One region of the Lacrimispora xylanolytica genome, then DNA from elsewhere that is predicted to be linked to it. Evidence: a T-box and tRNA genes for the amino acid it is inferred to sense, from the RefSeq annotation. Region 1 holds a T-box; the other holds one or more tRNA genes.
The links. A T-box is a leader RNA that pairs with one kind of tRNA and senses whether it is charged. The one in region 1 lies ahead of OW255_RS09140 (valine--tRNA ligase), so its partner is inferred to be a tRNA-Val.
Positions count from the first base shown of each region.

Region 2: it has a tRNA-Val gene. The T-box ahead of OW255_RS09140 (valine--tRNA ligase) is inferred to sense a tRNA for this amino acid. The anticodon was not compared.

Region 1 covers NZ_CP113524.1:1,944,021-1,951,534, reverse strand. The annotation lists gene OW255_RS09145 (sigma-E processing peptidase SpoIIGA) at 1-107, opposite strand, end outside; gene OW255_RS09140 (valine--tRNA ligase) at 328-2,967, opposite strand; T-box leader at 3,032-3,248, opposite strand; gene OW255_RS09135 (hypothetical protein) at 3,298-4,113, opposite strand; gene OW255_RS09130 (DUF5716 family protein) at 4,110-5,333, opposite strand; gene OW255_RS09125 (DUF5717 family protein) at 5,351-7,514, opposite strand, start outside.
Region 2 covers NZ_CP113524.1:1,367,061-1,374,574, forward strand. The annotation lists gene OW255_RS06460 (HAD-IC family P-type ATPase) at 1-918, opposite strand, end outside; gene OW255_RS06465 (DUF4397 domain-containing protein) at 1,358-2,011, opposite strand; gene OW255_RS06470 (SPFH domain-containing protein) at 2,378-4,471, opposite strand; tRNA gene OW255_RS06475 (tRNA-Val) at 5,295-5,367, opposite strand; gene OW255_RS06480 (GNAT family N-acetyltransferase) at 5,543-5,968, opposite strand; gene OW255_RS06485 (cold-shock protein) at 6,201-6,401, opposite strand; gene OW255_RS06490 (hypothetical protein) at 6,915-7,514, shown strand, end outside.

The sequences.
Region 1 (7,514 bases):
ATAAAGAACAACACGTCTATGTACAGGTTTATTTCCGTTGCTGCATTCACCTCCTGCCCTGTACGAACATTATAGCCAGTATACCTTTCAGAATTTGTCAAAACCAAGGGAATAATTCCACTTTTTCATCGTCTTTTTCCATCCTGCTACGGCATTTGCTGACATATTTTTACACCAAAAACTTGTCTTGAAAGTCAATCCAGCACTTCTGTGCTCTCCCCTCCACTCCCACTTTCCTGCCACAAAAAAACAGCCGGACACGGCCCTATGGCCATGTTCGACTGTTTTTACCAAACCATTTTTAATTGTCGATTATTCTATAACGGTTTAAGAAAGCTGATCAAGTCTTTCCTTAACCTGCAGAAGCATCTGGGTATATTTTTGAAGCTTTGCCTTTTCTTCTTCGATCTTTTCTTCCGGCGCTTTGCTTACGAACCTTTCGTTGTTCAGCATTCCGTTTACACGGGCAAGCTCTTTCTCCAAACGTTCTTCCTCTTTCTTCAGACGCTCAATCTCTTTCTCAATGTCTACCAGCTCTGCAAATGGCATATAGATTACCGCCTGATGGATAACTGCGGAAACTGCATCGTCAGAGATACCGTTCTTATCCTTTTGGAGACAAACCTCACTTGCATATCCAAGGGTCGCAAAAAATACTTTGCTCTGCTCAAAGATCGTAAGGATTTCCTGGTTTTCAGATACCACGTAAACCTTAGCCTTTTTGCTTGGCGGAACGTTCATAGAGGTACGCACATTACGGATTCCTCTTACAGCTTCCTTAATGGTCTCTACCGCGTGTTCCTCTGAGGCAAAATTCCAGGAATCTTTAAATACCGGCCACTGAGAAATCATAATAGACTCTTCCTCTTCCTGAAGATTACAGAAAATCTCCTCGGTAAGGAACGGCATATATGGGTGAAGCAGCTTTAAGGACTGAATGAGTACTGTCTTTAAGGTCCAGATGGCTGCCGCCTTTGTGGTATCTTCATCGTTCCACAATCTTGGTTTTACCATCTCAATATACCAGTCACAGAATTCTTCCCAAATAAAATCATATACCTTTTGAAGGGCAATTCCAAGCTCATATTTATCCAGGTTTTCTGTTACATCTTTCGCCAGAGAATTGACCTTAGATAAAATCCACTTATCCGCCATGGTTAGCTGGGATAACTCAGCCTCTGCATTTGGTGCTTTCTCAATATTCATCATAATGAAACGGGACGCATTCCAAACCTTATTGGCAAAGTTTCTGCTGGCTTCTACTCTCTCCCAGTAAAAACGCATATCATTTCCAGGAGCATTTCCTGTAATCAGAGTCATACGAAGCGCATCGGCGCCGTACTTATCAATGATTTCCAGAGGATCGATTCCATTGCCTAAGGATTTGCTCATCTTACGTCCTTCCGAATCCCTTACAAGGCCGTGGATCAGTACGGTGTGGAATGGAAGTTTTCCGGTCTGCTCAATGCCTGAGAATACCATACGGATTACCCAGAAGAATATGATATCATAACCTGTTACCAGTACGTCTGTTGGGTAGAAATATTTAAGTTCCTCTGTTTCATTGGGCCAGCCAAGTGTAGAAAATGGCCATAATGCAGAGGAGAACCAGGTATCCAGGGTATCTTCATCCTGAGTAAAGTGAGTGCAGCCGCATTTTGGGCAAACATCTGGGGCTTCCTTCCCTACGATAATTTCCTTGCACTCATCGCAGTAGTAAGCCGGAATCCGGTGTCCCCACCAAAGCTGTCTGGAAATACACCAGTCACGGATGTTCTCAAGCCAGTGAAGATAGGTCTTGTCAAAACGCTCTGGAACAAACTTTAAGGCACCGTTATTCAATGCTTCAATGGCTGGCTTTGCCATCTCTTCCATCTTAACGAACCACTGCTGTTTTACCAGAGGCTCTACTGTGGTGCCGCAGCGGTCATGGGTTCCTACCGCATGGGTATGGGGAACCACCTTAACCAATAAGCCAAGTGCTTCTAAATCCTTAACCATGGTCTTTCTGGCCTCATAGCGGTCCATGCCATGATACTTGCTGCCAGGAAGATGAATGGTTGCATCGTCATTCATAATGGTAAGCTCCGGCAGATGATGTCTTTTACCTACCTCAAAGTCGTTAGGGTCATGGGCCGGTGTGATTTTAACACAGCCGGTACCAAAGTCTTTATCTACATAGGAATCTGCAACAACAGGTATCTCACGGTCTGTAAGCGGAAGCTTAAGCATCTTTCCAATGAGTCCCTGATACCGCTCATCTTCCGGATTTACAGCAACAGCCGTATCTCCAAGGAGAGTCTCCGGTCTTGTGGTAGCGATCTCTACATATCTTCCCTCTTCCCCGGCAATGGGATAATTAATATGCCAGAAGAAGCCGTTCTGGTCCTCATGCTCTACCTCAGCATCTGAAATGGAGGTCTGACACACTGGACACCAGTTAATAATTCTTGATCCTTTATAGATATATCCTTTTTTATGAAGGCGGATAAATACTTCCTGTACAGCTTCGGAGCAACCTTCATCCATGGTAAAACGTTCTCTCTCCCAATCTGCGGAGGAGCCCATCTTATGAAGCTGGTTAATGATCTTGCTGCCGTACTCCTGTTTCCAGTCCCAGCACTTTTCTAAAAAGCCATCTCTGCCAAGATCAGCCTTATCAATGCCCTGCTTTTTTAAATTCTCAATAACCTTTACTTCCGTCGCAATGGCCGCATGGTCGGTTCCCGGCTGCCAAAGAGCCTCAAAGCCCTGCATCCTCTTATAACGAATAAGGATATCCTGCATGGTATTATCAAGAGCATGCCCCATGTGAAGCTGTCCTGTAATGTTTGGCGGCGGCATTACAATGGTAAATGGTTTTTTATCCTGATTAGGCTCAGCGTGGAAATATTTTTTATCCAGCCACTTCTGATAAAGCTTTCCTTCGATCCCTGCCGGATCATAAGTTTTTTCCAACTCTTTCATATTCTTCTCCTTTATTCTTCCATCAGTTTTTAGAACATAAGAAAAGCCCCTTGCATCCTGGGATGCAAAGGGCGAATCGTCGCGGTACCACCTTATATTATGACACTTGGTCATATCTCTTAAGGCCTTTAACGCTGCCAGGCGTGAAGACTTACTTCTTAAATTTCAGCCTTCCGGTTCCAAAGCTACCTTCCGAACATACTTCCTTAACCGCCTTTCAGCCGATGGACGATTCTCTCTTTCAGGGTTATGATCGTACTCCTCTTTTTCTTAACCTTTTTCTTATTGTTATCTTATACCATGTAATGATAGTGTGTTTTCCTGGTTTTGTCAAGACATAATGTTACGGTATTCCTGCTTCCATTTTTGCACAAGCTCTCCAGCTCCCTGGAAACGCTTAATGGGATCCTTTTGAAACAGCTTATCAAGCTCTAAGAGGCTGTCTGCCTGTTCTGCCTTTTCTTCTGCTTCCTTTCGATCCTGCCCGGATTCCTGCAAAAGCTCCTCCGTAATCAGAACCTTTAACCGCTCACTGATGACAAGGCCGGGATTCCACTGGGAAAGATGGCAGATTCTTTTTAATACCTCGCTGCTTTTCACAAGATCAAAGGATTTCTGATAGGCCAGATAAGCCTTGTCCGTCATAAACAGCCTGGCGTAGGATGCTCCCAGGTTATTATAAATTTTGGCCTGAAATACCTCTGATCCACGGTTTCCCTTTGGGAGATCTAAAATCTTCTGGTATTCTGCCGCTGATTTTCCATATTGCTTTCTGGAAAATAAATAATCGGCTCTTTCTTTTAAGAACTCTGCCTCAGGCATTCTGCGGTAGGATGAGAGCTTCTGCCTAAAACGGCTTACCTCTGCCCCATTGTAATAATCGCATTCATGAAGAATGAGCGCCAGCAGCTCGTCGCCGTCTTCACCGCTTTGCTGCCATTTGACCAGCTTAAGCGCTAGAAAGGCCATATCAAGATCATCCCGAATGAATTCAATCAGTGCATTATCTACGAAGCCCTCCATAACAAGGAGAGGATTGTTATAAATAACATAGCAAAGCTCCTGAGAGGAATACAAGCGAACTCCCAGACCTTCAAAATAATATGGATGTTTAACCGGCTCCTGCCGGCAAAGTATCAGACTCATAGCATGACCTCTTGTCTTATGATGGTATCTGAAGCCGGAAACAATTCCCCAAAGCCTTTGTCTTTTAATACCACTGCCATGGTTTTTTCATCCAGAAACCCAAAGCTGATGCCAAGCCTTGTGGTTCTCCCCGGACGCTTTGGAAATCCTTCCAGATCTATTTTAATTAAGCGTCTTTGCTTCGGATCCATTGGAGTTACCATAAACTCTACGTAATCCTGATTATCCACAATCAAATCTACACTGCTCTTTGATTCATACCAGTTGTCACCTGCGGCTGCAACCACCAGCTGGCTCTCCCGTTCCTTATGAAGCACCCGCATGGAAACGGTGGAATGGAGACGTCCTTCACAAATACAGATAAATGGATACGCCGATTTTTCCTGGAGATAATCCATCCCCCTTATAGCGGCTCCTCTTGCAAACAATTCCGGCTCCATAAATACCTTTCTGCGATGGCAGAGAAGCTTCATGGAGTCAGGTGCCCAGTCGTGGCGTTCAAATCCTTTTCCCGTGAGGAATAAGGAGGAGAACAGCTTTTTCTGAAGGAGTCTGTCTGCACAGGAGCTTAAGATCTTATCCGCCAGCTTTCCGCCGGATGGCGTATCTAAAATATCCAGGTTAAAGCTCTCCTCTAATGCCTCATCCTCTGCAATGACCATCATCTTTCGAAGCCCTCTTTGAACCTTTAATTCATGATAATGAAAGGAATCCTCAGATAAGTCAAATACCCCTACCTGGTTGCTCCAGACTTCCTTTTTCTGGCTGAGCACGTAATATACAAATGCTTCCGTATGGCTTACGATATGTATCCGGTCTCTGGGAATGCCAAGGGCGTCTCCGCAATACATGAGAGCGTCCATAATTTTCGCATCCGCCTTTTGCAGTGTGACCACAAGCTGCTTTACTTCTTCGCAGAAAAATTCCTCCATGGGAAGCTTTAATATCTTTTTTAAGAACATTGTCAGAAGGTTAAGACCTTCGTATTTGATACCGCCCAGAGTGGCAGTTCCTTCTTTTCTAACCATTTTTATCAGCTTGTCTACTATGATACCTTCCCCTACGAGCGTGTAGGCATAGGCTTCCTCTCCTACATACCAGGCATCTTCATCCTTTTTACGGCAGATTACCGTTGGAATGCACCATGACTTTTCCCTGTCATGGCAGCATATGCGGGTATAGGCATCACAAAGATCAAGCCCTATTATCAGTCCGTCCATCGACAGCCCCCTTTATCTTACATCAGTGGAAATAATTCTTCTGCAGCAGCATTCTTCCTTAAGTACTCCTGCATCCGTATTTTAAGCGCCGTTTCATCCTTTAAACTCAAAGACAGGCTCATTTCATTGAGACACGCAAATCTGCTGTCCATATCTTTTGAAGATTCCCCGGCATCGCAGCTTATGCTGCCCTCTTTTTTAAGTACCCAGTCTTCGTCAATCAGCTCGCTGATCCGGTACTCCATAATCTCGCCTTCAAACAGAATCTTCTGCTTCACGAACACGCCCTGGTAGACACGGGAGATATCTTCACTATGGAATTCTTCCTCATCTGGCAGAATCCTTATCTGAAGGTCAATCTTGGAATCACGGCCTGCGCAGTACTGGATCATAGCTTTATCGAGGATATCCTCAGGCATGGGAACATACTTTGACAAGTCTTTAAAATGCGGGAAGACATATCCTTCCTCCAGTAAAAACTCAACCGTCTCCCTGCACAGTTCCTTCTGCTCATCCGTAAGCTCTGAAAGCTTGGCATAATACTTGGAGAGGGACAGTAAATAAATGGTGGGCAGACGTCCCTTTATGGAGGAGGCTTTTACCACGCCTTCCAAATAAGCTAATACCTTTTCTTCCGGTTCCTTATCCTCCATAAAGTATTCCGTACACTTTATGGTCAGATATGCCTTAACAATATTGTCATTGGTCTCCTTGCGGTTTCTATATAAATGGAATACCTTATCAAGCTTTGTCATGGCCCCGGAAAACATCATCTGGGCCGTTAGCCTTTCCTCTAAATCATAGGTTTCCACATGACCGGAAACCGATTGCATCAAAACATGATACATCTGGTCTGACAGACCGTTAAAATGTTCACACAGATAGTCCAAAATAACACTGTCATTTTTTCCTTCTTTAAAAACTTCATAGGCGATGGTCAAAAGCAGAGAATCCTCGTCAAATAGCTTTTGGAGAATCATCTTTGTACACAGCTTATAAAGCTGCTCCATTCCTATGCCTTCACAACCAAATTCCCGTATCATATGAAATGCTTCTTCCATATAACCGTTAAGGATCAGGGTATTGCAGACTCCAATCCGTTCCTCTTTGGTAAGAACCTTTTTATCCAAAGTCAGAAGATATTTAGCTCCATCTCCGTCTTCTTCCGGAGCATCGGTCTGTTTTTGATAGAACTCAATCACTTTCGATAATAAAAGTCGCTGATAATACGGACGAAGCTTAGGATCTTCTAACGTCGCTTCTAAAATCTTAACTTCTTTTCTGTCCGTGATTCCCTTTGACAGTGCTTTTTCACACGCCCTCAAGCGAAGCATGGAATGCTCCGGAAACAGTTCAAAGCAACGCTCCTCAAGCTCCGGCCGGTCCATGACCGCATCTTTCTTATAGGGTATATTGGCATACCGGTTTCCATAGGCATCCTGGAATAACAGAATGCTGTGCTCTGAAAATAATGGTACATAGGCGACTCCATCGTCAAGTAGGAATGCATCCTCTTCTGTCAGCTCTTCGTAGCAGACAATCACATACTTCATCTTTTTATTCTGGCATTCCACCCGGTAAGAACGTAAAATCGATGGCAATACCATGGCCATAGGCAGATCTATGACATCCTTAAATATCATCTTTTCATAGATGGAGGCCAGACGATTGTCGATTCTGGACTCAAACAGCTGCTCGGTCGCAAACTTTTCTATGGTTCGTTCATAAGCCTGGTATAACGGATCTGTCGGCTCCAGATATACCAGGACATTTTTATAAAGAACTGTTCTGTTGTTTAAATCCAGCTCACTTCCTCCGTAGGAAAAATACAAAAGTACTTCCTTAGGCAGAAGATAGCAATAATTCTTTGGAAGGGCATAGATATAATATTCATAAAGCCTAGTCAGGCTGATTCCTGCTTTTATTCCCTTTTCATACCAGGCAAAGGCCTCTGCCATACGGCACTCTCCCTTAATTAGGAGTGCACAAATAGCTTCCAGTACTTCCTTTTCCTGAAATTCCTCGTAAAGCTTTACAAGCATCCGGTAATGGAGACTGTTAAAATGCTTTGATGATAGGGTCAGCTTTGAAACTGCCAGAGCCAGCTTTTTATCCACTAAGCCCTTGCCCACGCAGTGATAAAGAATCTGCAGCTCCATAGGTCCCAGGGACCGGATTAAG
Region 2 (7,514 bases), 580 kb from region 1:
ATCCACACAAAGCACATCGACGCGCGCCAGTGCTTCTATACTTTTCATATCATGAAGCAGGATATGTCTCTTCGCTAATCTCATAGTACTTAAGGCCAGTGCTATGGTTGTAAGAAGGTAAAGTCCCTCGGGAATCATTCCAATCAGGGCTGCCACCATGGAAACAATGCTTTTTTGCATGGTTTCCTGATTCACAACATATCCCTGATAAAATAAAAGTGCACCAATGGGTATGATTCCGATTCCAATCCATTTAACCAGCTGATTGATAGAACGAATCATTTCCGACTGTTCATCGTTACCCATAGCTTTTGCTTCTGCAGTCAGCTTTGTTATATAAGAGTCATTTCCAACATGCTCTAATTTTGCATAGCATTGTCCGGCTACTACATAACTGCCCGATAAGAGCTTACTTCCGGTGGTCTTTTCGATCTCATCTGCTTCCCCAGTTAAAAGAGCTTCGTTGACTTGTACCGTTCCTTCCATTACCACGGCATCTGCGCATATCTGATTTCCTGTTGTTAGTAAAATGATATCATCCCTTACCAGATTTTCGGATAGGATTTGCTCCTGTGCCCGGTTTCTGATTACGATGGAGTGGGGAGCATTGATAATATTCATTTTATCCAGTATTTGTTTTGCCCTAAGCTCTTGTACAATTCCGATTATGGTATTGCCAATGATGATGGGCAAAAATGTAAGATTCCGAAATGAACCTACGTAGATTAATAAAATGGATATAATGAGAAAAATCAGATTAAAATAGGTCAGAGTATTAGACAGGATAATCTCTTTGACTGATTTTCCTGTTGTGATGGTGGAGCGATTTACAAGCCCTTCCTCAACTCTTTCCTGAACTTCTGCTTCTGACAGTCCATTTATTATGTTATTTTTTACTTCATCTGATAGATTGTTCATGCTGCACCTCATTGATATTTTTACCGGACTTATAGAACATCTTCCATAATCGTAATATGCTTCAAAATGTAGAATTATCTATGATTAAGTCGTGAATCATAATGTACATTACAAGTTTCATTCTGAATTTTTGACAGCTAATTTATACAAAAATACTTTATTTTTTGAAATAACATTTTTATTGTATATAATAATCATGAAAACTACAACGAAAGTATTCTTAAACTATCATGAAAATATTCTAAAGCGTTCATTATTATTCTTGAAAGGTTACCCCGTTTATCGGATGATTTTATATTGTTCATTTAAAAGGGAGGAGGTTATTTTTGATGGAAGAGCCGAGATAAGAATTAGATAAACTTATGGGATTAGTGATTCATTAAAACCCACATAAACAGCGTTTTTTAGAAACGTATTTATGTGGGCCATTGAATTCATTTTATTGGTATTCACCATCAGTAGCAATAACTGCTTCCAGTGGTGGCGTATCTCCAACAAGACCGACTGCGAAAATGGTATAAATAGCACCTGGCGTAAGATACACATCTGGTATTGTTAATACAACTTGATTGCCTCCTGCTGGTCTGACTTGAAGGGTATAGGTTCCAGGATTTACAGCAATGTAATCAGTAAATTGAGTATAGGACACATTTTCAAAGAGTTTCGTTCCATCTGTCAGTGTGATGTCTACAGCTGGAGCATTTGGAGACAGATGTACAAAACGTACATAGGAAGCATTTCCCATTCCCATTGGCATATTTGGCGTGAACATTTCAGGAATAGCCATTAAACCTATATTGGCTAATTCGCCTGCAGCCGCAACCGTAAATGCGCTGTCTTGAGGAATTGTCACATTTGTATCTATGACAGCGTTTGTTTGATTGCCTGCGGGAAATACCTGTATCTGGTAATTACCAGGTACAATGGGAAGATAACTGGTTAATTGTTTATAGGAAAGTCCTTCTGCAATTAAATTATTATTTGCATAGATGTCCACGGCAGGAGCATCAGGGGAAGCGTGAAGAATTCTTATGAATGACATCTGATATGCAGGCTGCATGGAAAAATAAGAGTTTCCTTGATGGGTATACATATACATGGTTTTCGACCTTATGATCTTTGATATATATTATGAAAGAAGATTTGCAATGCTACCATTAATTTAGATGCTTTAAGAATATGTTACGTGTTTGAAACATCGTTTTGTTGAACCTTTGCCAACCGTCCAGTAGCAATATGTGTTCTACTGCTTAGATAAATTTGTTACATTCCTTCCTAAGTGGGGAAGTGCTTGTGGACAGGACTGTGTTCTTAATGCGTAATAGAATGATTTTTTCTCATTCCTCTTTTCTATATCAAATCTAGCGTATTAAGTCATAAAAATCCCTTCAAACTAGTAAGTCTGAAGGGATTTTTGCGTAATAAAATTTAAAAAAATTTCAATGCAATGTCTCATTTTTTATTCATTAGCCTTGTCGATATTAGCTTCTGCATTTTTTGTAGATTCTATTTCCGTACGATCTACACCCTGGCCTTGGTTTGGCTTTGCGATAGAACCAATTGCTTGAGCAGTAGTAGTATTAGTTTTAGCAGAGGATTGAGAATTATGTTCCAAAGATACGCCAAGCTTATCCAATGTAATGAATTTAAGCAGGGTATCCATAACGGTGCTATTTCCGCCGGAATTGCTTGCAGAACCGTTTTCGCCACTTCCCATCTGTACAACAGTCTTGGGAACGATATCGACGGTTGTGTTTTTAATTGCATCAGTCAGCTTATCGGTAACCTCTTGAATGACTCTAAATTCAGCACCACCATAAGCTTTGACCTGGGCTTCAATGGCCTGAGCCTTGGCCAGACCGACATTTGATTCCTTAAAAGCTTCTGCTTCGCCTTCCAGCTTGATCTTGGAAGCATTAGCTTTTGCCAGTGCAATAATCTGATTCGACTCCTGTTCTGCACGGCTTGCAAGAGCCGCACCATTGTTACCCTCTATTTCAATCTGAATTTTGGATTTGGTGAGGAAACTCTGCTGTTCTGCAATGGCCTGTGCTTCACGCAGGGATTTTTCACTTTCCGCTGCGGATTGCTGCTTTTGGTAGGTGACCTTTTTTTCTTCGGCAATCTGACGTTCCCTAAGCTGCATCAAAATGTTTTCGATTTGGGTATCGGCTACTGTTGTTTTAGGGGTGCCAATTAAAACTTCCTCTAATTGAAGATTATATTTTTCGAATTTTTCCTTCATTTCTAAGACTGCCCGCTCTCGAATGGCACTACGTTCCTGTATTAGCTCAATCAGCGTTTTCGTCTGTGCCACATCTTTAAAATATGCGCTGACCAGCGGATCAAGCGACTGGTTTACCAGCATACCGATATCACCAAAGCGTTGAATGACCCACGGTGCCTGCTTGTAGTCAATATGCATTACAACGGAGAGAGGGAGTGACGGCTCAAATGCATCCTTGGTGATAATATCCACCTCAGTGAGATTTTCATCATACTTATGATCTCCAGTTTCAGTTTTGTTCCATTTTAAAATAATATTAGTAGTTGGAACGAGTACAACTTTACCAGCATCGGTATTAAACGCATATTTACCAGGCATCAGAGGTTTTTCAAGTACGCCTTTTGATCCAACGCTGACAAGTTCCCCGTGCTTATAGTTTTCTCCCGAGGTATCCACGCCTTCGCGGCCAAAGAAAGAAACTACAACGCCTACAAAGCCAATGGGGACGACTGTTTTAGGCCGGAATTCCACCGTAGCAAATAGGCGGTTAATATAATAGGTGCCATCCGTTAATACCTGAATCTGTTTTCCTCGTCTGCCGCCAAGTTCCAGAAATTTCTCAGGGTCCTGAAAGCTGGCATGCTCTTCGCCCATATCCGGAGCAATAATCTCTCCTTGCTGAATCGACGTTCCGTCATGCACCGTGACAATGCCCATCATATCACTGGATTCATTGCCTTTGCCCATGATAACGACAGGTGTAAACCCATCCCTGTCAATCAAGGTTTTCTGCATACTCACCAATTCATTTTGCTCCTGCTTGGAATTACCGGATATAGATTTAATGCTATTGGGGGTAATTACAATAAACTGAGCCAGATTGATGGCATATGTTCCTTCTCTCAAAATCCCTCTCTGAGGACCCCGCTGACCACCGTTTTTAAGAAATCCCGAGACATCCTGAAAATTGTTTGCTTCCTCCACAATACGTCCCAACGTCTGCACCGGGGAGAGGGGAGAACCGTCACGGGCAAATAAATAGGCAATTTGTCCCTGGGGGATGGTGATAAGGGGGTATTTATGTATCTTGTACATGAGAACGGATTTGAAATGGATGCCACCACGCAGCAGTCCAGGCGCATAACCAGCTTCCCCGTTCAGCGCTATAATGGAATCCTTAAGAGAACCTTTAGGACTCCACCATTTTTCAACGACAGCCACCTCATTAGAACTGATGACTCTTAACCCAAGGATTTTGAAAATGAGCAGGTAAAGCAACACAAGTATTCCAACAGTAGTTCCTGCTATCATTAGCCATTGTTCCATAAATAATTCCTCCTACTATAATGTTATTGATCCGTTGATAATGCTTTGTGTAGAGTGTTCCGTAGCTTTTGGGGTAAAACGTTTCCTTTTTACAGTGTAAAGCACCACCCAGCTTTCCATAATGACACATGGTGAGATATCCACTCTTATGAAGAGAAAATCAACGATAATTTGCTCACTTAACGATAAAAGATAAGGGGTAAGCAAATTTGCCTTGAAATTAGTTTGGATATGGTGTATGAGTTTTGAACATTAAGGAAGCATTAAGTCATTTTTTTATTTATTATTTTGAAATGAGATAGTTATTATTTCTACTATCTTAATGAGATAATACTCCTTATAATTTCAAATATCAATATTGATTTTCTAATATATACTCATAGGTCGTATCCTGTTCCAGACGATATCTATATTGGGATATAAAAAGAAAGTGGGCAACTTCAAGATAGCTGAGTTGTCCACGATTTCGAGGTAAGCATTAGTTGAATAAAGTATATTTGTTTTATCAGGGTGATTTAGAGATGATAGGTGTATAAATGACCATTACCGCATGTTAAAATTCATGACAACGCTCATTATAAAACTCAAAATCGGGCTTTGTATCGTCAAATTCAAAAACGCTGTTCCGTGCACACCTGGGAAAGGGTGGTAATTCGGAGCCGGGCTTAATAAAGAAACAATATCATTTTAGATTTCATATTTCGTGCAATCACGTGTTGTGTTGATGGGTAAATTCATGCCTTTTAATTAAAAATTAATAAATCTGGAAACGCAAAAGCCCTGATATATACAATAATCTCTTGCATATACCAGGGTTGAAAAGTGGAGACAACAGGACTCGAACCTGCGACCCTCTACACGTCAAGCAGATGCTCTCCCAGCTGAGCTATGTCTCCATATAGGAATTGTAACTGAAAGAGTAGAAAAAGGCAAGCAATATTGTTGTTATAGCGACTATTTCTAATCGACATTTTATTTGCAATTTCGCAAGGCTTTTATATAAAAAACACCGGCAATGGGCGATGCTTAGAAAGTCCGAGTGTAAGATATCAATATAAAGAAGACAGCAAATCACGGTAATTTGAAGGTACAGAGATAACGAACAGTGTCCGGATATTTTTCACCTAAGGATACTATCTGAAAGCCACATTTTCGGTAGAATCCAATAGAGCCATCGTCTGTTTCAGCTTTTATTATACTACAATTGAGATTTTTCGACGCAAAGGCTATCAGTTTTGATGCAACCCCTTTACTTCTAACAGATGGATTGGTAGCAATGCTCATAATTTCATATTCGTCATTGATTAGGTGCTTCAGAATAATTACACCGCAAGGAATGCCATTAACATTACAGGCAAAAGCAAAAATATCGGCGTCTGTCTCATATTTGTGGGCAAGACTATTCATTTTTTCTTCCGTAGGCATGTACTGACTAAGGGAGATAATATCTAAAATGCGCTTATCATGAAGATTACCACTAATATTAATAAAATTCATATTATGACCTCCTTATGTATCTTACGATTATGCGAATAACAAAATATCTTATGACTGTATAGAACACTATTTTAAAGCAGTATTCATAAAATATAATTTCGGCAATTAAAATATTGTTCCAAGTGATGTATATAAGAGAATTAAGAATAATTTATAGCTAAGAAATGGTTCTTTCGCTTCTGTTTAGATAACAAAAAAAGACCACTCATGAGCAGTCTTTTTATCACTTAGTTTATGCGAGACAAACATTAACGGCCTGTGGCCCACGATTATCCTCTGCAATATCAAATGTTACAGATTGTCCATCTTCTAATGATTTATAACCGTCCATAGCAAGACCTGAGAAATGAACGAAATATTTTGTGCCTCGTCCGTCGCTGATAAAACCAAAACCTTTTTGTGAATTAAACCATTTTACAGTACCTTTATTCATTAAAGATACCTCCTTAAATTAAATTTATATTAGCTAAAACTAAAAATCGCATATATAAGTAAATCATCAATAGAATAATGACTTACCAATATATGCGAAATCAAGACTTTATTAAAATACTATTTTAATGTAACACAATAATTAGTATAAGTCAATAAGGATTTTAAAAAGTAATAAATAATAAATAGAGCCTATTTCTAATCGACATTTTATTTGTAATTTCGTAAGGCTATTTTATAAAAAAACACCAGTGATCTTATCAGTTAAATCTTTCAGCATCCACTTTTAGCACATACTAAACGGAAGTGTATACCTCACAAAATATTAATAGTAAAGTGAGAACAATAGATAATTACTGCCAGTAAAGGAAGAGTACATTGAAGAAGTAATGAGTAAATAAAATGCTGATTAATAAGTAGGTATACATAACGTTTATTAAGATGACAATATATAAAAAATATGGTATAATTTCCATGTGACTATCAAAAAAACACAGAATTGAAGGGGGTTTTTATGAAAAAGACAAAAAGGTTGTTGACACTGTTACTTGCATTTGTTATGTTAATGAGCACAAATGTTACTGCTTTTGCAAGTAATACAACCACACTAAGCATTGAAACAATTAATGCCAATGATTATATCTACGTAAACGGTAAATATTTTTCACAAAAAGAATTTACTGATTTACTTAATGCAACAACTCCTGAAAAGAGTTTAGTTAAGCAAAGTAATCAAAACAAATCTTCTACTACACTAATGGCAGGACCAGGAATTGTTGCAGTCTATTTTGTTCCCGGCCTAGGTGAAGTTGCTTTATTAGCTACTGGTGTTATAGTTATTGGCGCGGTAGGTTATGCGGCCGGAACTTGGGCTTATGACACTTTTCATAATTGGTTAAAAACTTCTGCGAAACAAGAAGCGAAAGATGCTGCTGATTCTGTATCTAACAAAGTTAAAGTTAGTGGTTCTAACGACAAAATCGATTTAGGTCAATTTACGGATAAAAACGGAAATACACCAAAAAATAAAAAATCTGGTGTGTTTACTAGCAAAAAAGATAATAGATATACCATTGAAAAAGATACCGCCGGGCATTCAGGATATGATGGAACA